3 regions of the Streptomyces sp. NPDC001513 genome follow, and region 2 is predicted to be linked to each of the others. Evidence: riboswitches for the same ligand, from Rfam matches in the RefSeq annotation. Region 2 holds a riboswitch; each other region holds the start of a gene.
What was found. Region 2 has a riboswitch for thiamine pyrophosphate ahead of ACFYZ4_RS19030 (thiamine ABC transporter substrate-binding protein). Riboswitches for the same ligand answer to the same signal wherever they lie in the genome.

Region 1 (6,680 bases), on a different contig from region 2:
TTCACGCCGAGCCCCGCCGCGGACAGCTGGGACCGGGCCTGCGCCTCGGTCTTGCCGAGCAGGTTCGGGACCTTCGTGAACTGGCCGGAGTTGATGTACCAGACGCCGGTGCCCACCCCGAGGGCGAGCAGCACCCCGGCGATGACCAGGAACACGCCACGGCGGGGCCGCCCGGCGGGCGCCTGCCGGTGCGCGGCGGGCGGCGGGGGCGGCGTCTCCAGCCGCGAGGTGAGGTTCACGGGCTGCGCGGCCACCGGGCGCGCGATCACACCTGTGCGGTCCTCGGCGGAGGACCGCGCCTCGGCGCGCGCCTGCGGCGGTACGGCGTCCAGCTCGGCGTCGCTGAGCCGGCCGCGGGCCTCGCGGGCGAGGCCGAGCAGCGCGGCGGCGTCGGAGGGGCGCAGCTCGGGATTGCGGGCGGTGGCGTCCGCGACGAGCTCGTCGAGCCGGACGGGGAGCCCGGGGACCGCGGCGGAGGGGGGCGGGACGTCCTCGTGGAGGTGCTGGTAGAGCACCTGTGCGGGGCTGTCGCCGAGGTGGGGCTTGGCGCCGGTGAGCATCTCGTAGAGCACGACACCGCAGGCGTAGACGTCCACGCGGGTGTCGGCGACGCCGCTCTCGATCTGTTCGGGGGCCAGGTAGGAGACGGTGCCGAGGACGGATCCGGTGGTGTTCGTGACCGAGTCCACGGACCGGACCAGCCCGAAGTCGGCGACCTTGACCCGGCCGTCATCGCCGATCAGGACGTTCTCGGGCTTCATGTCGCGGTGGACGAAGCCGGCCCGGTGGGCGGCGCCGAGGGCGGCGAGCACGGGTTCGAGGATGTCGAGCGCGGCCCGCGGCTGGAGCGCGCCGCGCTCGCGGAGCACGTCGCGCAGGGTGCAGCCGGAGACGTACTCCATGGCGAGGTAGACGTACGGCCCGTCCGTGCCCTGGTCGAAGACGGCGACCACGTTGGGGTGGGCGAGCCGGGCCACGGACTTCGCCTCACGGATGAAGCGGTCGACGAAGGCGGCGTCGGCGGCGAGGGCCGGATGCATCACCTTCAGGGCGAGCACGCGGTCGAGGCGGGTGTCGACGGCCCGGTAGACCGTGGCCATGCCGCCGGCCGCGATGCGGGCGTCGATGCGGTAGCGGCCGTCGAGCACGCGCCCGACGAGGGGGTCATCCAGGGTCGTATCCACGCCGCGAGTCTATTGGGGCGCCGCGACTCCCCCGCCTGGGTGGTCCGCCTTGCAGCGCAGCTGTGACGTCCGGACCGCCTGAGCCGCCTCGAACGCCGGCGGGGCTGAACACAGCCCCGCCGGCGTTTGAGGCGCGGGCGCGGAGCGCCGTAAGGGGTCCGGGGCGGAGCCCCGGGAGCGGACCTGCGGGTCAGAACGCCGGGCGTTCGGGGTCCAGGTCGGCGCGGCCCTCCGCAGGAGAGGAGGCTTCGGCGAAGCGGCGTTGCGGAATGCGCCCCGCGCGAAACGCGAGCCGCCCCGCCGAGACGGCGTCCCGCATGGCGGACGCCATCAGCACCGGCTCCTGCGCCCGCGTCACCGCGGAGGCCAGCATCACCGCCGCGCAGCCCAGTTCCATCGCGAGGGCGGCGTCCGACGCCGTGCCCGCGCCCGCGTCCAGGATGACCGGCACCGACGCCCGCTCCGCGATCAGCTCGAAGTTGTGCGGGTTGCGGATGCCCATTCCCGAGCCGATGGGGGACCCGAGCGGCATGATCGCCGCGCAGCCCACGTCCTCCAGCTTCCGCGCGAGCACCGGGTCGTCGTTCGTGTAGGGGAGGACCGTGAAGCCCTCGTCCACCAGGATCTCGGCGGCGTCCAGCAGCTCGACGCCGTCCGGCAGGAGGGTCCGCTCGTCCGCGACCACCTCCAGCTTGATCCAGTCCGTGCCCAGCGCCTCCCGGGCCAGCCGGGCCGTGAGCACGGCCTCGCCCGCCGTGAAGCAGCCCGCCGTGTTGGGCAGGACCGCGATGCCGAGCCGGGTCAGGACGGAGAGGACGGAGCCCTGGACCGTGGGGTCGAGGCGCCGCATCGCGACCGTGGTGAGTTCGGTGCCGGACGCGACCAGGGAGCGTTCCAGCACGTCCAGGCTCGGGGCCCCGCCCGTGCCCATGATCAGGCGGGAGGAGAAGGTCCGGCCGCCCAGGGTGAGGAGGTCGTCGGCCATGCCGCTCAGCCCCCCTGGACCGCGGTGAGGATTTCGACCCGGTCGCCGTCGCCCACCGGCGTGGCCGGCCACTGCCCGCGCGGGACCACGGTCTCGTTGAGGGCCGCGGCGACGCCGGAGGGGGCCGCGGTCAGGGTGGCGACCACCGTGTCGAGCGTGGTGCCGGCCGCGAGCTCGCGCGGCTCGCCGTTGACGGAGACGGATACGGGGAGGCTCATGCGTACGACTCCTGACGTGCGGCGGAGAACCGGCGGGGGCTGAAGGGGCGCGCGATCTCCGGAAGTTCGCCGGTGGCCAGCAGCTCGGCGAGCACCTCACCGGTGAGCGGGGTCAGCAGCACCCCGTTGCGGTAGTGCCCGGTGGCCAGGTGCAGGCCCGGCAGGTCGGTCGGGCCGAGCAGCGGGGCGTTGTCGGGCGAGCCGGGGCGCAGCCCCGCCCGGGTCTCGGTGAGGGGGAGTTCGGTGATGCCGGGAACCAGTTCGTGGGCGTCGCGCAGGAGTTCGTAGACCCCGCCCGCGGTGACCGTGGTGTCCCAGCCGAGTTCCTCGCTGGTGGCGCCGACGACGAGCTCGCCGTTCTCGCGCGGCACCAGGTAGACGTGGCTGCCGCGGACGACCGCCCGGACGGTCCGGGAGAGGAACGGCGCGTAGGCCGGGGGCACCGACAGCCGCAGGACCTGTCCCTTGACCGGCCGTACGGGAGGCACCACCTCCGCCGGTACGCCCGCCAGCCGGCCGCTGAGCGAGCCCGCCGCCAGCACCACCTGGCCGGCGCGCAGCTCCGTACCGTCGTCGAGCGCGGCACCGGCCGCCCGGTCGGCGGTGACCAGCAGCCGTTCCACCGCAGCCCGGTGGATGATCACGCCGGCCCGCTCGCAGGCGGCGAGCAGGGCGGCCGCGAGCCGGCGCGGGTCGACCTGGTGGTCGCCGTCCACGCGCAGGCCGCCGCGTACGCCCGGGGCGAGCATGGGCTCCAGGCGGCGGCACTCGCGGCCGGTGAGCCACTCGGACTCCAGGCCGCAGCGGCGCTGGAGCGCGTGCAGTTCCCGCAGGTGGAGGCGGTCGTCGGCGTCGAGGGCGACGGCGAGGGTGCCGCAGGTGCGGAAGCCGATGTCGATGCCGCCGCTCGCGTCGGCGAGCTCGGCGGCGAACTCGGGATAGCGGGCGGCGGAGGCGAGGCCGAGGCCCAGCAGAGCTTCCTCGCCGTAGTGCAGTTCGGTGACGGGGGCGAGCATGCCGGCCGCGACCTGGGCGGCGCCGCCGCCGGGCGCCGGGTCGGCGAGTACGGTGCGCAGTCCGCGCGCCGCGGCCCGCCAGGCGGTGACCAGGCCGATGATCCCGCCCCCGATGACGAGGACGTCGGATCCCTTCCGAGATGTTCGGGATGAGTGCATGGGCGTCCAGCCCCTCCCTTCGCCGGCATGACCCGGATCAGGTTCGTACGGTCGGAGGCCGGCCAGCCTCCCTCTCAGCCCGGTGCGCCGGACTCCCGCGATAGGTACGGTGGCCAGACTAACCCGGCCGTGGACGGCCGGTAAGGCGGCACCTATTCCTGACGGAGCGTCAGATGACTAGGGTGGCCGGGTGAGCGAGCAGACGGAACACAATCAGCGCGGCGTCGTGATCGTCGGCGCCGGAATGGCCGGGGTGCAGACCGCGGTCGCCCTGCGCGAGCAGGGCTTCGACGGCCCCCTGACCCTGCTGGGAGCCGAACCCCACCAGCCCTACGACCGCCCCCCGCTGTCCAAGGCGGTCCTGCTCGGCAAGGCCGAGGACTCCGCCTTCGACGTGGACTTCGAGGGGCTCGGCATCGAGCTGCGGCTCGGCACCGAGGTCACCGGACTGCGGGCCGCCGACCGCGAGCTGGACACCGAGGCCGGCCCGGTCCCGTACGGGGTCCTCGTGCTGGCGACCGGCGCCGAGCCGCTGACCCTGCCCGGCACCGAGGGCGTCCCCGGCGTCCACCTGCTGCGCACCCTGGACGACGCGGCACGGCTGCGCCCGGTCCTGGCGGCGGCGCCCTCGACGGTGGTCGTCGGGGCGGGCTGGATCGGCGCCGAGTTCGCCACCGCGGCCCGTGAGGCGGGCTGCGCGGTGACCGTGGTCGAGGCGGCGGACCGGGTGCTGGCGGGGGCGCTGCCCGCCGAGGTCGCCGAGCCGATGGCCCGCTGGTACGGGGAGGCCGGCGCCGAGCTGATCACCGGCGCGAAGGTGGCCGGGATCGAGGAGGGGCGGGTCCTGCTCGCGGACGGGCGGACCCTGCCGGCCGGCGCGGTCGTCGTGGGCATCGGCGCCCGGCCCGCCACCGGATGGCTGGCCGGGACCGGGGTGGAACGGGGCCCCGACGGCTCGGTCACCGCCGACGCCCACCTGCGTACCTCCCTGCCCGGGGTGTACGCCGTCGGCGACTGCGCCTCCTTCCCGTCCGGGCGGTACGGGAAGCGGCTGCTCGTCCACCACTGGGACAACGCGCTCCAGGGGCCGCGGACGGTCGCGGCGAACATCCTGGCCGGAGCCGGGGCGGCCGGGGCGGCGGGCGAGGTCTACGACCCGGTGCCGTACTTCTGGTCGGAGCAGTTCGGGCGCTTCGTGCAGTACGCCGGGCACCACGGCGGGGCCGACACCCTCCTCTGGCGCGGCGACCCGGCCGGAGCGGCCTGGTCGGTGTGCTGGCTGCGGGCCGGCGCCCTGGTCGCGGTCCTGGCGGTGGGCCGCCCCCGGGACGTGGCCCAGGGCCGGAAGCTCATCGAGGCGGCGGTGCCCCTGGACCCGTCCAAGGTCGCGGACCCCGCCACGCCCTTGAAGTCGGCCACCGCCTGACGGCTCCGGGGCTCCGCCCGCACCGGGGTCCGGGGCGGAGCCCCGGAGCGGGCGGCGACCCGTACGGGGCTGCCCAGGTACCGGCGGCGGAGCCGAGATGGCAGGCTTGTCTCCGTGACCCAGATTGACGCAAAGATCGATGCCCTTGTCCCCTCGTGGCTGCACCTCCCCGACATCGCGGAGATGCTGAACGTCGAGGTGACGCGGGTCCGCCAGATGGTGAAGGAAGGGCAGCTCATCGCCGTACGCCGGGGCGAGAACCGCGCCCTGCAGGTACCGGCTCCCTTCATCGACGGTGACAAGGTCGTCAAGGGCCTGGTCGGCTTGCTGACCGTGCTGCGCGACGACCGCTTCACCGACGAGGAGATCCTGGAGTGGCTCTTCACCGAGGATCCGACCCTGCCCGGCACGCCCGTGCAGGCGCTGAGCGAGAATCGCGGCACGGAGGTGAAGCGCCGCGCTCAGGCGCTCGCCCTCTGACCTGATCCGCAGCTCGCTCCACCGCGGTGTACGGGCGCCGCGCCCGTACACCGCCTCCACCACGGGGGGTTCACCCATGCAGCTGTCCGACGCCCGGCTCTACCTCTGCACGGACGCCCGCAAGCGGCAGGGTGACCTCCCCGAGTTCCTCGACGCCGTCCTGGCCGGAGGCGTGGACATCGTCCAGCTCCGGGACAAGGGCATGGAGGCGGGGGAGGAACTCGAACACCTCCGCGTGTTCGCCGAGGCCGCACGCCGCCACGGCAAGCTCCTCGCCGTGAACGACCGCGCCGACGTCGCCCACGCCATCGGCTCCGACGTCCTGCACCTCGGCCAGGGCGACATCCCCGTCCCCGCGGCCCGCGCCATCCTCGGCGAGGGGGTGCTGATCGGCCGTTCCTGCCATGCCGAGGACGAGGTCGACGCGGCCGTCGCCGAGCCCGGCGTGGACTACTTCTGCACCGGCCCCTGCTGGCCCACGCCCACCAAGCCCGGCCGCCACGCCCCCGGCCTGGGGCTGGTCCGGTACGCGGCCTCGCTGGAGCAGGACCGCCCCTGGTTCGCCATCGGCGGCATCGACAGCACGAACCTGGACGAGGTGCTGGACGCCGGCGCCACCCGCGTCGTGGTCGTCCGCGCCCTCACCGAGGCCACCGACCCCGGTGCGGCCGCCGCGGAGCTCGCCAAGCGCGTCCGGGCCCGGCTCGGCTGAGTCCTGTCCGCCCGGACACAGGGCGAGCGGAGGGTGCAGGACGAGGGCCTAGCGCCTCGTACCCCCGCTTGACCAGACCCCGCCCTCCAGGTGTCCAAAAACGTGTCCAAAAGGCGGACAGCGCTTCGGTGACCGGCCGGCCGCGTCTAACCTGCCCACATGGCCTCTGGTACCGCTTCCACCTGGTCGGATCGTGCACACACGGTCCGCGACCTCCTCGCGTCCGGGCGCTCGTACTCCTTCGAGTTCTGGGCCCCGAAGACGGAGAAGGGCGAACGCAACCTCTGGAACGCCCTGCGCCGGGTCGAGGCGGTATCCCCCAGCTTCGTCTCCGTGACCTACGGAGCCGGCGGCTCCACGCGCGGCGGCACGGTGAAGGCCACCCAGGAGATCGCCGCGGACACCACCCTGACGCCCGTCGCGCACCTCACCGCCGTGGACCACTCGGTCGCCGAGCTGCGCAACGTCATCGGGCAGTTCGCCGACGCCGGGATCCGGAA
Region 2 (6,680 bases):
CGGCGCCCGCGTCCTGGAGCGCGCGGTAGAAGCCGAGGCCGTATCCGCCGGGGGCGTCGAAGGACCGCTCGACCAGCACGCCCAGCGGGAGCACGATCAGCAGCGCCACGGTCAGCAGCACCGCGCCCAGCAGCGTGCGCTGCGCCCAGCCGCGCGGCCGGTGCGTGGTCCGGCCCGGGTCCACCAGCCGCAGTGCGGTCTCCCGTCGGCGCACGGTCCGGGCGTGCACGGCGAGGATCCCGCCGATCGCCGCGAACTGCACCATCGTCAGCACGGCGGCCGTCGGCAGGTCCAGGAGCTGCGCGGTCTGCCGGTAGACCTCCACCTCCAGGGTGGAGTACGCGGGCCCGCCCAGGATCAGTACGACGCCGAAGGAGCTGAAGGTGAACAGGAAGACCATCAGCGAGGCGGCGGCCACCGACGGAACCAGCGCGGGCAGGGTCACGCGCCGCCAGGCGGCGAACCGGCCGGCGCCCAGCACCCGGGCGGCCTCCTCCTGGCGCGGGTCCAGCTGGGCCCACAGCCCGCCGACCGTGCGGACGACGACCGCGTAGTTGAAGAAGACGTGCGCGAGGAGGATCGCCCAGACGGTGGTGTCGAGCCGGACCCCCATCGTTTCGTCCATCAGCCCGCCGCGCCCCAGCAGGGCGAGGAAGGCGGTGCCGACGACCACGGTCGGCAGTACGAAGGGAACGGTGACCACGGCCCGCAGCAGCTGCTTGCCGGGGAACTCGAAGCGCGCGAAGACGTACGCGCCGGGGAGTGCGATCAGCAGCGTGAGCGCGGTGGAGGCGAGCGCCTGCCAGGTGGTGAACCACAGCACGTCGGCGATGTCGGGCCGGCTCAGCACCTCGCCGATCCGGCCGAACTGCCAGCCCTCGTCGGTCTTGAGGCCGCGGCCGACGATCGCGGCGACCGGGTAGGCGAAGAACAGCCCGAAGAAGGCCAGGGGCACGGCCATCAGGGCGAGCCGGACGGCGGTCGCCCGGCCGCCCTCGCGGGGGCCGGGGCCCGGCGCGGCGCCCCCCGACGCCGCGCCCGACCCCTTGGTACCGCTTACTTCACGACGAGCGAGGTCCATGCCTTGACCCACTGCTCACGGTTCTTGGCGATGGTCTCGGGAGCCACGTTCTCCGGCTTCTCGACCACCACTCCGTGCTTGGTGAACAGCTCCGGCAGGGAAGCGTCCTTCGTCACCGGGTTCACGAACATCTGGAGCGGCATGTCCTCCTGGAACTTCTTGCTGATCAGGAAGTCCACGAGGGCCTTGCCGCCCGCCTCGTTCTTCGCGCCCTTGAGCAGGCCGGCGAACTCGACCTGGCGGAAGCAGGTGCCGGTGGCGACGCCCGTGGGGGCCTCGGCCGGCTGCGGCTCGCCGTACAGCACCTCGACCGGCGGGCTGGAGGCGTAGGAGACGACCAGCGGGCGGTCGCCCTTGGCCTTCTTGCCGCCCGCGGAGCCGGAGAACCGCTCGTTGTAGGCCTGCTCCCAGCCGTCGACGACCTCGACGCCGTTGGCCTTGAGCTTGCTCCAGTAGTCCTTCCAGCCGTCCTCGCCGTACTTGCCGACGGAGGCGAGCAGGAAGCCGAGGCCGGGCGAGGAGGTCGCGGCGTTCTCGGTGACCAGCAGGTCCTTGTACTCGGGCTTGACCAGGTCGTCCAGCGTCTGCGGCGGGGCGATCTTCTTGTCGGCGAAGTAGGCCTTGTCGTAGTTGACGCAGATGTCGCCGGAGTCGATGGGGGTGACCCGGTGCTCCTTGTCGAGCACGTACTCGGGCTTGACCGCGTCCAGGCCCTTGGCCTCGTACGGCGTGAAGATGCCGTTGTCGAGGGCGCGCGAGAGCAGGGTGTTGTCGACGCCGAAGAACACGTCGCCGCGCGGGGAGCCCTTGGTGAGGATCTCCTGGTTCAGGGCGGCGCCGGCGTCGCCGGACTTCAGCACCTTGACGGTGTAGCCGCTCTGCTGCTCGAACTCCTTGAGGACCGTGTCGGTCACGTTGAAGGAGTCGTGGGAGACGAGCGTGACGGTCTTGTCGGTCGTGCCCGCGGACTTGTCGTCGGAGCCGCCGCATGCGCTCAGCGTGGTGACGCCCAGCGCGGCCGCGAGCGCGGCGCCCGCGATCTTCTTGGTGGTGCTCACTGGTGAATTCCTCCTGGGATGTCCAGGAGAAGACGCGGCCCTGTCCGGCGCTCTGTGGGAGCGGACGCCGGGCAGGGCGCAACAGCTTGAGTGGTGACCGAACTTCCTACCCCGAATGACCGGGGCGAGGTTCAGAGGGTCTGCGGATGACGGATACCGCACTCTCAGCGCTGTGGCGCTCCCCTGTCGGAATATGAAATTGGTTCGGCCACAGGGTACCCCGTGGCCGAATATGACCTCCGCTGACCGGAACCTAGCGCTCCGAGGCCGCGAGCTGGCCGCACGCGCCGTCGATCTCCTGGCCGCGGGTGTCACGCACGGTCACGGGCACGCCGTGGCGGGCGATGGCCTCCACGAAGGCCTTCTCGTCCTCGGGCCGCGAGGCGGTCCACTTCGAGCCGGGCGTGGGGTTCAGCGGGATCAGGTTGACGTGGACGCGCTTGCCCTTGAGCAGCTTGCCCAGCAGGTCGCCACGCCAGGCCTGGTCGTTGATGTCGCGGATCAGGGCGTACTCGATGGAGATCCGGCGGCCGGACTTCTCCGCGTACTCCCAGGCCGCGCCGAGCACCTCGCGGACGTTCCAGCGGGTGTTCACGGGGACCAGCGTGTCGCGCAGCTCGTCGTCGGGCGCGTGCAGCGAGACGGCGAGACGGCACTTGAAGCCCTCGTCGGCGAACCGCAGCATGGCCGGGACCAGGCCGACGGTGGACACGGTGATGCCCCGCTGCGACAGGCCGAGGCCGTCGGGCTCGGGGTCGGTGAGCCGGCGGATGGCACCGACCACGCGGTTGTAGTTGGCGAGCGGCTCGCCCATGCCCATGAAGACGATGTTCGACAGCCGCGCCGGGCCGCCGGGGACCTCGCCGTCGCGCAGCGCGCGCATGCCGTCGACGATCTGGTGCACGATCTCGGCGGTGGAGAGGTTGCGGTCGAGGCCCGCCTGGCCGGTGGCGCAGAACGGGCAGTTCATGCCGCAGCCGGCCTGCGAGGAGATGCACATGGTGACCCGGTCGGGGTAGCGCATCAGCACGGACTCGACGAGCGTGCCGTCGTGCAGCTTCCACAGGGTCTTGCGGGTGGTGTCGTCGTCGCACGAGATGTGCCGGATGACGTTCATCAGGTCCGGCAGCAGCTCCTGCTGGAGCTTCTCCCGCGAAGCCGCCGGGATGTCGGTCCACTCGGCCGGGTCGTGCGCGTAGCGCGCGAAGTAGTGCTGGGAGAGCTGCTTGGCCCGGAACGGCTTCTCGCCGATCGCGGCGACCGCCTCACGGCGCTCGGCCGGGGTCATGTCGGCGAGGTGCCGGGGCGGCCGCTTCGCTCCGCGGGGGGCGACAAAAGTGAGCTCACCCGGGACAGGACGGGGGGCCATGCGGTACTCCTCAGTACGACGAGGTGGGGGTCACCCCGCGCATGCAGGGCCGGTCTGCGGCTCGGCCGCGAGACGGAAAGGGCGCGCCGCGTACACGCGGCGCGCCCTCCAGGATAACCCGAGCCCTGTCTCAGCCGGTGCCGACGAAGGCGGCGAGCAGCAGCCACACCACGGGAGCGGTCGGCAGCAGCGAATCGAGCCGGTCCATGATGCCGCCATGGCCCGGCAGCAGGGTGCCCATGTCCTTGATGCCCAGGTCCCGCTTGATCATGGACTCGCCCAGGTCGCCCAGTGTGGCGCTGACCGCGACCGCGAGGCCGAGCAGGAGGCCCTGCCACCAGGCGCCGCCCTCGATCAGGAACTCCATGCACAGCGCGCCGGCCGCCATCGCGAAGGCCACCGCGCCGAAGAGTCCCTCGCGGGTCTTTCCGGGGCTGATGCGCGGCGCGAGCTTGGTCTTCCCGAAGCGCCAGCCGACCGCGTAGGCGCCGGTGTCGCTGACCACGGTCAGGAGCAGGAAGGTGATCACGCGCTCGGGGCCGTCGTCGGCGGTGAGCAGCATCGCGACGAAGGTGGCGAGGAAGGGCACGTAGAACGCCGCGAAGGCGCCCGCCGTGACGTCCTTGAGGTAGTCCTCGGGCGGTTCGGTCATCCGCCACACCAGGACCGCCAGCACGGTCAGGGCCATGGCGACCCAGGCGCCCTCGGCCCCCCGGACGTACCCGGCGATGACCATGGCCGCGCCGCCGACCGCGAGCGGGACCAGCGGGGCCTTGATGTCCTTCTTCTCCTGCAGCCGGGAGGTCAGCTCCCACAGGCCCACGACGACCGCGACGACGATGACGCCGACGAAGACGGCCTTGACGATGAGCAGCGAGGCGAAGATCACCGCGCCGAGACCGACGCCGACCCCTATGGCGGCACGCAGGTCCCGGCCCGCGCGCTTCTTGGGCGGCGGCGAGGCGTCCTGCGGCTGCGGGGCATGCGGAGGCGGGGGGCTGGGCATGGGCTCCTGCGGCGGCGTATCGGCGCGGAAGAGGGGGCCGCCGTCCAGGGCGGCCCCCCGATCGCGTGCTTCCCGGTCGTCGAAGTCACGGCCGGCGGCATCGGGCACGATGGGCATGGGCCGAGTGTGCGGGCCCACCTGCGCATCGTATGCGGGACCCGCCGGAACCGGCTCCGGCTGCCAGGAAGTGTCGTTCATCAGACTTCGAGGAGCTCGGCTTCCTTGTGCTTGAGGAGCTCGTCCACCTGCGCGACGTACTTCGCGGTGGTGTCGTCGAGCTCCTTCTCCGCGCGACGGACCTCGTCCTCGCCGGCTTCCTTGTCCTTGACGAGCTTGTCGAGGGCGTCCTTGGCCTTGCGGCGCACGGCGCGGATGGAGACCTTGGAGTCCTCGGCCTTGGTGCGGGCGACCTTGATGTACTCCTTGCGGCGGTCCTGCGTCAGCTCGGGGAAGGTCACCCGGATGATGCTGCCGTCGTTGCTCGGGTTGACACCGAGGTCGGAGTCGCGGATGGCCTGCTCGATGTTGCGCAGGGCGCTCTTGTCGAACGGGGTCACGATCGCCATGCGCGGCTCGGGCACCGAGAAGGACGCGAGCTGGTTGATGGGCGTGATGGCACCGTAGTAGTCCGCCACGATCTTGTTGAACATCGCCGGGTGCGCACGGCCGGTGCGAATCGCGGCGAAGTCTTCCTTGGCGACGACGACGGCCTTTTCCATCTTCTCCTCGGCCTCGAGGAGGATCTCTTCGGTCACCACGTGCTCCTGCATGTCTTGAATGGATGGTTCAGGCGGGCGGGGCCGGCGGGGCCGGTCCGGGCTCGGTCCGGCGGCGGACCGCTCAGGCCCGGGTTTCCTGGTCGCTGACGAGCGTGCCGATCTTCTCACCCTTGACGGCGCGGGCGATATTGCCCTCGGCGAGCAGCTCGAACACGAGGATCGGCAGCTTGTTGTCGCGGCAGAGCGTGATCGCGGTGGCGTCGGCGACCTTGAGGTCGCGGGAGAGGACCTCGCTGTACTCCAGCGCGTCGAACTTCACCGCGTCCGGGTTCTTCTTCGGGTCGGAGTCGTAGACCCCGTCGACGCCGTTCTTGCCCATGAGCAGGGCCTCGGCGTCGATCTCCAGGGCACGCTGGGCGGCCGTGGTGTCGGTGGAGAAGTACGGCATGCCCATGCCCGCGCCGAAGATGACGACGCGACCCTTCTCCAGGTGGCGCACGGCACGCAGCGGGATGTACGGCTCCGCGACCTGGCCCATGGTGATGGCGGTCTGCACGCGGGAGTCGATGCCCTCCTTCTCCAGGAAGTCCTGGAGCGCGAGGCAGTTCATGACGGTGCCCAGCATGCCCATGTAGTCGGACCGCGCCCGGTCCATGCCGCGCTGCTGGAGTTCGGCGCCGCGGAAGAAGTTGCCGCCGCCGATCACGACGGCGATCTCCGCGCCGTCGCGGACCACCGCGGCGATCTCGCGCGCGATGGCGTGGACGACGTCGGGGTCGACGCCCAGTCCTCCGCCACCGGAGAAGGCCTCGCCCGACAGCTTCAGCATGAAGCGGCGGCCCTTCTTGTCCTGGTCGCTCTTGTCGTCGGATGCGGTGTGGGGGTCCACGCCCTGATTCATGGAGATCTCCTCGTGCACATACGAAGAAGGCCATTGCCGGTGGGTCCTTGCGGTTCCCTCTACGGCAATGGCCTCCTCGTCAGATCTGCGGTCGCCTCGCGCAAGCGCGGACGACTGCTTCAGACCCTACCGGGGTCCGGTGTCCGTCGCGTACGGACGGACTCAGATGCCGACCTTGATGCGGGTGAAGCGCTTCAGGGTGACACCGGCCTCGTCCAGAACCTTCTGGACGGACTTCTTGTTGTCCAGGGCGTACGCCTGGCCGAGCAGCGTGGCGTCCTTGAAGAAGCCGTTGACGCGACCCTCGACGATCTTCGCGATGGCAGCCTCGGGCTTGCCCTCCGCGCGGGTGACCTCTTCGGCGATGCGACGCTCGGACTCGACCTTCTCGGCCGGGACGTCCTCGGCGGACAGCCACTGCGGGGCGAACGCGGCGATGTGCTGCGCGACGCCGCGGGCGACCTCGGCGTTCTCCTTGTCGAGCTCGACCAGGACGCCGATCTGGAACGGCAGGTCGGGCATCGTGCGGTGCATGTACGCGGTCAC
Region 3 (6,680 bases), on a different contig from region 2:
GTCGTCTACGTACCGGCGGGCGTCCCGCACAAGTTCCACCACATCACCGAGGACCTGAAGGTGATGGTGGTGTTCTCCCCGCCGGAGAGCTGAGCGCACGGGACGCCTGGGGGTCGCCGCTCCGGTTCCCCTAAGGGGAGGGTCAGGGGACTCCGGGGGCTCACGGGCCCCGATCGGGGCCCGTGGACTCCTAGCATCGGGAGCAGGAAGTCACGGACGAGGAAGAGGTCGAGGACATGAACGGCATCCGAGAGACATTCGCAGGCATGCCCTGGTGGGTTAAGTGGGTCGCCGTTCCGCTGCTGGCGCTGTTCGTGTTCGGCGGTGTGATCGCCACCGTCCTGAGCGTGCTGATCGGGTTCGTCTTCAAGCTGCTCCTCTTCATCGGCCTCGTCGCCGGCCTGGTGTTCGTCGTGAAGAAGATCGGCGGCCGTTCGAAGTCCTCCTCCGGCGATTGGTAGGAGGAGGGCGGAAGCGGACGAGCCGGGTCGTTCCGGGATTAAGCCAGGTGAGGGAACGTGAAGTGCTAAACCGCTCACATCCCGGGAATCGGCGGATAGAGTGGCAATCTGCGCCGTTCCCTGGGCACCGAAAGCCGGTACTGCCGCTCTGACCTGCGGCGATGCTAACGAGCCGCCGAGTACGACCCCCAGGGGCCACGGCATACGCGGGGGCGGCCCCCGCAGGGTGGGTCTCCCCGAAGGCCCGCCGCCACACCTGGGGGTGAGCTTTGTCTCCGGTTCACAATGCCGGTGTGCCGACACTGATCGGTTCGGTGCAGAGGGCGCTGAGGCTCCTCGAAGCAGTGGGGTCCCATAGCGAGGGAGCGCCGGCGAAACAGCTCGCGCGCGAGGCCGGGCTCCCGCTTCCCACCGCGTACCACCTGCTGCGCACCCTCACGCACGAGGGCTATCTGCGCCGGGAGGGCGGTGTCTTCGTCCTGGGCGACGCCGCGGGTCGGCTCGCCGGTGGGGGACTCCAGCAGAAACGTCGCAGCATGATCCTCGACTCCCTCGCGCACTTCCGCGACGCGGTCGGGGCCCCCGTCTACTTCGCGGTCTACCGCGAGGGCGAGATCGAGGTCGTCGGCGTTTCCGACACCCAGTCCAGCCCGGCCTGCGAGGAGTGGGCCGACTTCCGTGAGACCGGCCATGCGCACGCCATCGGGCAGTGCCTGCTCGGACAACTCGACGAGGAAATGCGCAAGGACCATTACGACCGTCATCCGGTTGAGCCGATCACCGCTTATACCGTGCGGGATCTCCGGTCCCTGGAGTACCGGATCGGGGCCCTCGGGCGAATGCAGCCAGTAACCGAACGCCAGGAATATGCACTTGGCACAGTCTGTGCGGCCATCCCCATCACAGCGGGCGATACCGCCGCAACCATGGCGATTTCTCTCCCCTTGCACCAGGAAGATCGATTGCTCTATGTAGTCGATCGGCTACGGAGTGAAGTAGGCGCGCTGTTGAGCACCCTCTCGTTCTCTATCAGTATCTGAAAACTCACTCCTTGTGATCTGCTAGCGCTTCCACCACTCTTGTCAAGAGGAGCCTGGGGGATCATTCCTGGCCACTTCCACTACAGCGGGGTAGGCAATGCGCGAGTCGGTACAGGCAGAGGTCATGATGAGTTTCCTCGTTTCCGAGGAGCTCTCGTTCAGGATTCCGGTGGAACTCCGGTACGACGCCCGTGATCCCTACGCGGTCCGGCTGACCTTCCACCTTCCCGGAGACGCGCCCGTGACCTGGGCGTTCGGCCGGGAGCTCCTCCTCGACGGCATCAACAAGCCGTGCGGTGACGGCGATGTGCACATCGCCCCCACCACTCCGGAAGACCTGTCCGACGTCCACATCCGGCTGCAGGTCGGCGGCGACAGGGCCCTGTTCCGCGCCAGCGCGGCGCCGCTCGTCGCGTTCCTCGACCGCACCGACCGGCTCGTACCGCTCGGACAGGAGCGCAACCTGGGCGACTTCGAGGAGAACCTCGACGAGGCGCTCGGCAAGATCCTGGCCGAGTCGAAGCAGAACGAGCAGAACGCCGGCTGACGCCCGACCCTCAGCGCTTGCGCCGCCGGCCCCGGCCGCCGCGGACCGGTCCCGAGGCCGGCGCGACGTCCGGGGATCCCGGCCGGTCGGCGGAAACCACCAGCGAGGCCAGCGCCGTCGTCACGGGGACCGAGGCCACCAGTCCGATCGAGCCCACGAGGGTCCGTACGATCTCCACCGCGACCAGCTCGCTGTTCGCCACCGACCCCATGCTGCTGTTCGCGATGGAGAACAGCAGGAGCAGCGGCAGCGCGGCACCCGCGTAGGCCAGCACCAGGGTGTTGACCACCGAGGCGATGTGGTCGCGGCCGATCCGGATCGCCGCCCGGTACAGGCCGCGCGGCCCCATCGAGGGGTCCGCCGCGTGCAGTTCCCAGACCGCCGAGGTCTGGGTGACCGTCACATCGTCGAGCACGCCCAGCGATCCGATGATCACGCTTGCGAGCAGCAGACCGCTCATGTCGATGTCCGGGTAGAGCCCGTGGATCAGCCCGGTGTTGTCGTCCGTGTTGCCGGTGAGGGACGCCCAGTCGATGAACACCGAGCCCAGCAGGCCGATCAGCAGCAGCGAGGCGAGGGTGCCGAGGACGGCGACCGAGGTGCGGGCGGTCAGGCCGTGGCACATGTAGAGCGCGATCAGCATGATGGCGCTCGCCCCGATCACCGCGACCACGAGCGGGTTCGAACCCTGCAGGATGGCCGGGAGGATGAAGAGGGTCAGCACGCCGAAGCTGACGATCAGCGCGATCAGGGCGAACAGGCCGCGCATCCGCCCGACGAGGACGACCGAAACCGCGAAGATGCCGGCCAGCACCGCCAGGGGGATCTTGCGGTTCACGTCGATCACGGAGTATTGGAGGTCCTGGGGCGCGTCCGGCGCGTACGCCACGACCACCTCCTGGCCGTCCGTCAACTGCCGTGGCGCACCCGGCTGGACGATCTCCACGAAGGTGCGGCCCTTGTCCGGGCCGGTGCCGACCTCGATGGTGGCCTTCTTGCACTCGCCGGTCTGCGCCGCCTGGGCCTCGCGGCCCTCGGGCGTGGTGGGGTCGGCGGTCGGCGGTACCTGCGCGGCGTTCACGGACTTGCAGTCGACCTGTTCGAGGGAGACGACCTTGCCCTGCTGGGTCTGGCGGTCGAAGCCCACCCCCGTGCGCTCGTGGGAGGGGGCGCCGCCCGGCCAGAGCACCACCATGCCGATGAAGACGGCGGTGGCGAAGGGGATCAGTACGGCCGCGATGACCTTGCGCAGGTGCTTCGAGACGGGGGCCGCCGGACCGTGGCCGTGGCTGTGGGCATGGCCGCCGGAGTGACCGCCGGAGTGACCGGCGGACGGCCCGGACGAGTGCTCTGCGGAGTGCCCGGAGCCGTGGTGCTCGTGGCCGTTGTGGCCGTGGGGCTCTGTGGGCTCGGTGGGGGGCTGCGGCGAGGGCGTCACCAGCAGATCATCGCAAGAGATGAGGGGGCCCACTGTTCAGCACGCCATGGATGACGCTAGCGTGGGGGCACCTTTGCACAACGCGGGAGCTCGGAGCACCGGGCTGAGAGGACGCTGATCACCGTACGCGCATCACGGATGCGTACGGGAGGAGGCTGCGTCGACCGCCGAACCTGTTACCGGGTAATGCCGGCGTAGGGAGATAGGTCTCATGACCATTCAGGACGCACGCACGCCTGCCGTCAGCCAGGACGCCGACGGCCAGACCGAGCGCCAGCCCGGCTGGCACAAGGGCTACGTCGCGGGCTCCCGCCCCGACATCCGGGTGCCGGTCCGCCAGGTCCACCTCACCAACGGCAAGGACGTGACGCTCTACGACACGTCCGGTCCGTACACCGACCCGCAGATCGAGACCGACGTCCGCCGGGGCCTCGCCCCGCTGCGCGAGAACTGGATCATCGGCCGCGGCGACACCGAGGAGTACGCGGGCCGTCCCGTGCGCCCCGAGGACGACGGCATCAAGCACACCTCGCCGCGCGGTGGCCTCAAGAACCTCGACGCGGTCTTCCCGGGCCGCCCGCGCCAGCCCCGCCGGGGCCGTGGCGGCGCCGCCGTCACGCAGCTCGCGTACGCCCGCCGGGGCGAGATCACCCCGGAGATGGAGTACGTCGCGATCCGCGAGAACGTCTCCCCCGAGGTCGTCCGCGAGGAGATCGCCGCAGGTCGCGCGGTGCTTCCCGCGAACGTGAACCACCCCGAGATCGAGCCGATGATCATCGGCAAGCGGTTCCTGGTGAAGGTCAACGCCAACATCGGCAACTCCGCGGTCACCTCCTCCATCGAGGAGGAGGTCGACAAGATGACCTGGGCGACCAAGTGGGGCGCCGACACGGTCATGGACCTCTCGACGGGCCGCAACATCCACACCACCCGCGAGTGGGTGCTGCGCAACTCCCCCGTCCCGATCGGCACCGTGCCGCTCTACCAGGCGCTGGAGAAGGTCGACGGCCGCGCCGAGGACCTGACCTGGGAGATCTACAAGGACACGGTCATCGAGCAGGCCGAGCAGGGCGTCGACTACATGACGGTCCACGCCGGCGTGCTGCTGCCCTACGTGCCGCTGACCGCCCGCCGCAAGACCGGCATCGTCTCGCGCGGCGGCTCGATCATGGCCGCGTGGTGCCTCGCGCACCACAAGGAGAACTTCCTCTACACGAACTTCGAGGAGCTCTGCGAGATCCTCGCGACGTACGACGTCACGTACTCGCTGGGCGACGGCCTGCGCCCCGGCTCCATCGCGGACGCCAACGACGCGGCCCAGTTCGCCGAGCTGAAGACGCTGGGCGAGCTCAACACGATCGCCAAGCGGCACAACGTCCAGACGATGATCGAGGGCCCGGGCCACGTCCCGATGCACAAGATCAAGGAGAACATCGACCTCCAGCAGGAGATCTGCGAGGAGGCGCCGTTCTACACGCTCGGCCCGCTGACCACGGACGTCGCTCCCGCGTACGACCACATCACCTCGGGCATCGGCGCCGCGATGATCGCCTGGTGGGGCACCGCGATGCTCTGCTACGTCACGCCCAAGGAGCACCTGGGCCTGCCCAACCGCGACGACGTGAAGACCGGCGTCATCACGTACAAGATCGCGGCGCACGCCGCCGACCTGGCCAAGGGGCACCCCGGCGCCCAGGAGTGGGACGACGCGCTGTCGGACGCGCGGTTCGAGTTCCGCTGGGAGGACCAGTTCAACCTGGCCCTCGACCCGGTCACGGCCCGTGAGTTCCACGACGAGACGCTGCCCGCCGAGCCGGCCAAGACCGCGCACTTCTGCTCCATGTGCGGTCCGAAGTTCTGCTCGATGAAGATCTCGCAGGACATCCGCCGCGAGCACGGCGGTGACCTGAAGGCCGACGAGATCCAGGCGGGCATGGCGGAGAAGTCCGCCGAGTTCGCGGCCTCGGGCAACCGCGTCTACCTGCCGCTGGCCGACTGACGCGACGTACGACCGGAGGGCGCCGCTCCAAGGCCTGTCGGGCCGGGGCGGCGCCTGCCGTTTCAGGCGACCACGAGGTACGGGTCCACCTTGCGCCGGGCGAAACCGAGGTTGGCGAGGACCCGGTCCCGGTGCTCGTCGGGGAGGGCGTCGCCCGCGAGGAGCCGTTCGCAGCAGTCCAGCGACTCCTGGTACTCGCCGACCCAGTAGGCGGCCACGGCGAGTTCGTCGAGGGCGCGCCACTCGTGCCAGTCGAACTCGACGAACAGGACGTCGTCGGGGCGGGGGATCCGTACGGCCTGCCGGGCGAACATGTACGCCAGGGGCCAGCGGCCGTCGTTGCGGCAGATGCGGGCCAGATCGCCGAGCGGCTCGGCCCGCGAGGGCCGGCTCTCGTGGGCGCGCAGGTAGCGGTCCGTCACCTCGGCCGCAGGTCTCCCGAGGCGGGCCGCGAGCCGCGCCGCGTAGAGCCGGGCGCAGAAGGCTTCCTCGGCGAATCCGGCCATGCCCGCGCGGAGGTCGTAGGCGGCGAGGGACTTCTCCGCTTCTCCCGCGTCGCGCCAGCTCTGCGCCAGATAGAACGCGTAGCGGGCATTGTCCGGTTCCTCGGCCAGCCCTTGTTCGAGGATCCCCGCGTCGTGCAGGTACTTCTCCCGCTCGCCGCCTTCCCGCAGGCGCGCCCCGCCGCCGACGACGAGGATGTCGAGGCCGTCGAGCACTCCCTGGCTGTACCGGGCTTCGCAATCGAGGTACTCGTGGAGTACGCCGACGTATGTCCACGGCAATCGGGTGGAGACGAGGGCGGGCCGCCAGTGGACGACGGGCTCGTGGTGCACGGCGAGGCGGTACGCGTCGAGGGTGAGGTCCGGCATCCGGAACCCGGGCCGGACCCGCATCACGTCGTCGGCGTCGATGAACAGCAGGTAGTCCGCACAGGAGCGGGCGAGCTCGATCGCCTCGCCGCGGCTGCCGTCGAATCCCCGCCAGGGCCGCTCGTGCAGGACGCCGGGCAGATCGCCGAGGAATTCCCGGATGACGTCCTGGGTGCCGTCGGTCGAGCCGGTGTCCACGATCACCCACGTGTCGATCAGCGGACGCACCGATTCGAGGCACCTCCGGATCACCGGAGCCTCGTTCTTGACGATCATGTTCAGGCAGACTTTTGCTTTCACGAGCCGACGGTAGGGATCCGGGT

Region 1: another riboswitch for thiamine pyrophosphate. It lies ahead of thiO (glycine oxidase ThiO); the one in region 2 lies ahead of ACFYZ4_RS19030 (thiamine ABC transporter substrate-binding protein).
Region 3: another riboswitch for thiamine pyrophosphate. It lies ahead of thiC (phosphomethylpyrimidine synthase ThiC); the one in region 2 lies ahead of ACFYZ4_RS19030 (thiamine ABC transporter substrate-binding protein).

Annotation. Positions count from the first base shown of each region.
Region 1 covers NZ_JBIAVU010000003.1:200,117-206,796, forward strand. The annotation lists gene pknB (Stk1 family PASTA domain-containing Ser/Thr kinase) at 1-1,184, opposite strand, end outside; gene ACFYZ4_RS07450 (thiazole synthase) at 1,375-2,169, opposite strand; gene thiS (sulfur carrier protein ThiS) at 2,175-2,387, opposite strand; gene thiO (glycine oxidase ThiO) at 2,384-3,562, opposite strand; TPP riboswitch at 3,560-3,671, opposite strand; gene ACFYZ4_RS07465 (FAD-dependent oxidoreductase) at 3,753-4,988, shown strand; gene ACFYZ4_RS07470 (Rv2175c family DNA-binding protein) at 5,103-5,468, shown strand; gene thiE (thiamine phosphate synthase) at 5,545-6,180, shown strand; gene metF (methylenetetrahydrofolate reductase [NAD(P)H]) at 6,340-6,680, shown strand, end outside.
Region 2 covers NZ_JBIAVU010000008.1:107,663-114,342, forward strand. The annotation lists gene ACFYZ4_RS19025 (ABC transporter permease) at 1-961, opposite strand, end outside; gene ACFYZ4_RS19030 (thiamine ABC transporter substrate-binding protein) at 1,057-2,139, opposite strand; TPP riboswitch at 2,225-2,334, opposite strand; gene rlmN (23S rRNA (adenine(2503)-C(2))-methyltransferase RlmN) at 2,393-3,508, opposite strand; gene ACFYZ4_RS19040 (phosphatidate cytidylyltransferase) at 3,639-4,712, opposite strand; gene frr (ribosome recycling factor) at 4,712-5,269, opposite strand; gene pyrH (UMP kinase) at 5,355-6,134, opposite strand; gene tsf (translation elongation factor Ts) at 6,297-6,680, opposite strand, start outside.
Region 3 covers NZ_JBIAVU010000011.1:136,670-143,349, forward strand. The annotation lists gene ACFYZ4_RS24890 (cupin domain-containing protein) at 1-93, shown strand, start outside; gene ACFYZ4_RS24895 (DUF5326 family protein) at 237-461, shown strand; gene ACFYZ4_RS24900 (IclR family transcriptional regulator) at 764-1,501, shown strand; gene ACFYZ4_RS24905 (SsgA family sporulation/cell division regulator) at 1,599-2,048, shown strand; gene ACFYZ4_RS24910 (YibE/F family protein) at 2,059-3,486, opposite strand; TPP riboswitch at 3,559-3,704, shown strand; gene thiC (phosphomethylpyrimidine synthase ThiC) at 3,698-5,485, shown strand; gene ACFYZ4_RS24920 (glycosyltransferase) at 5,548-6,657, opposite strand.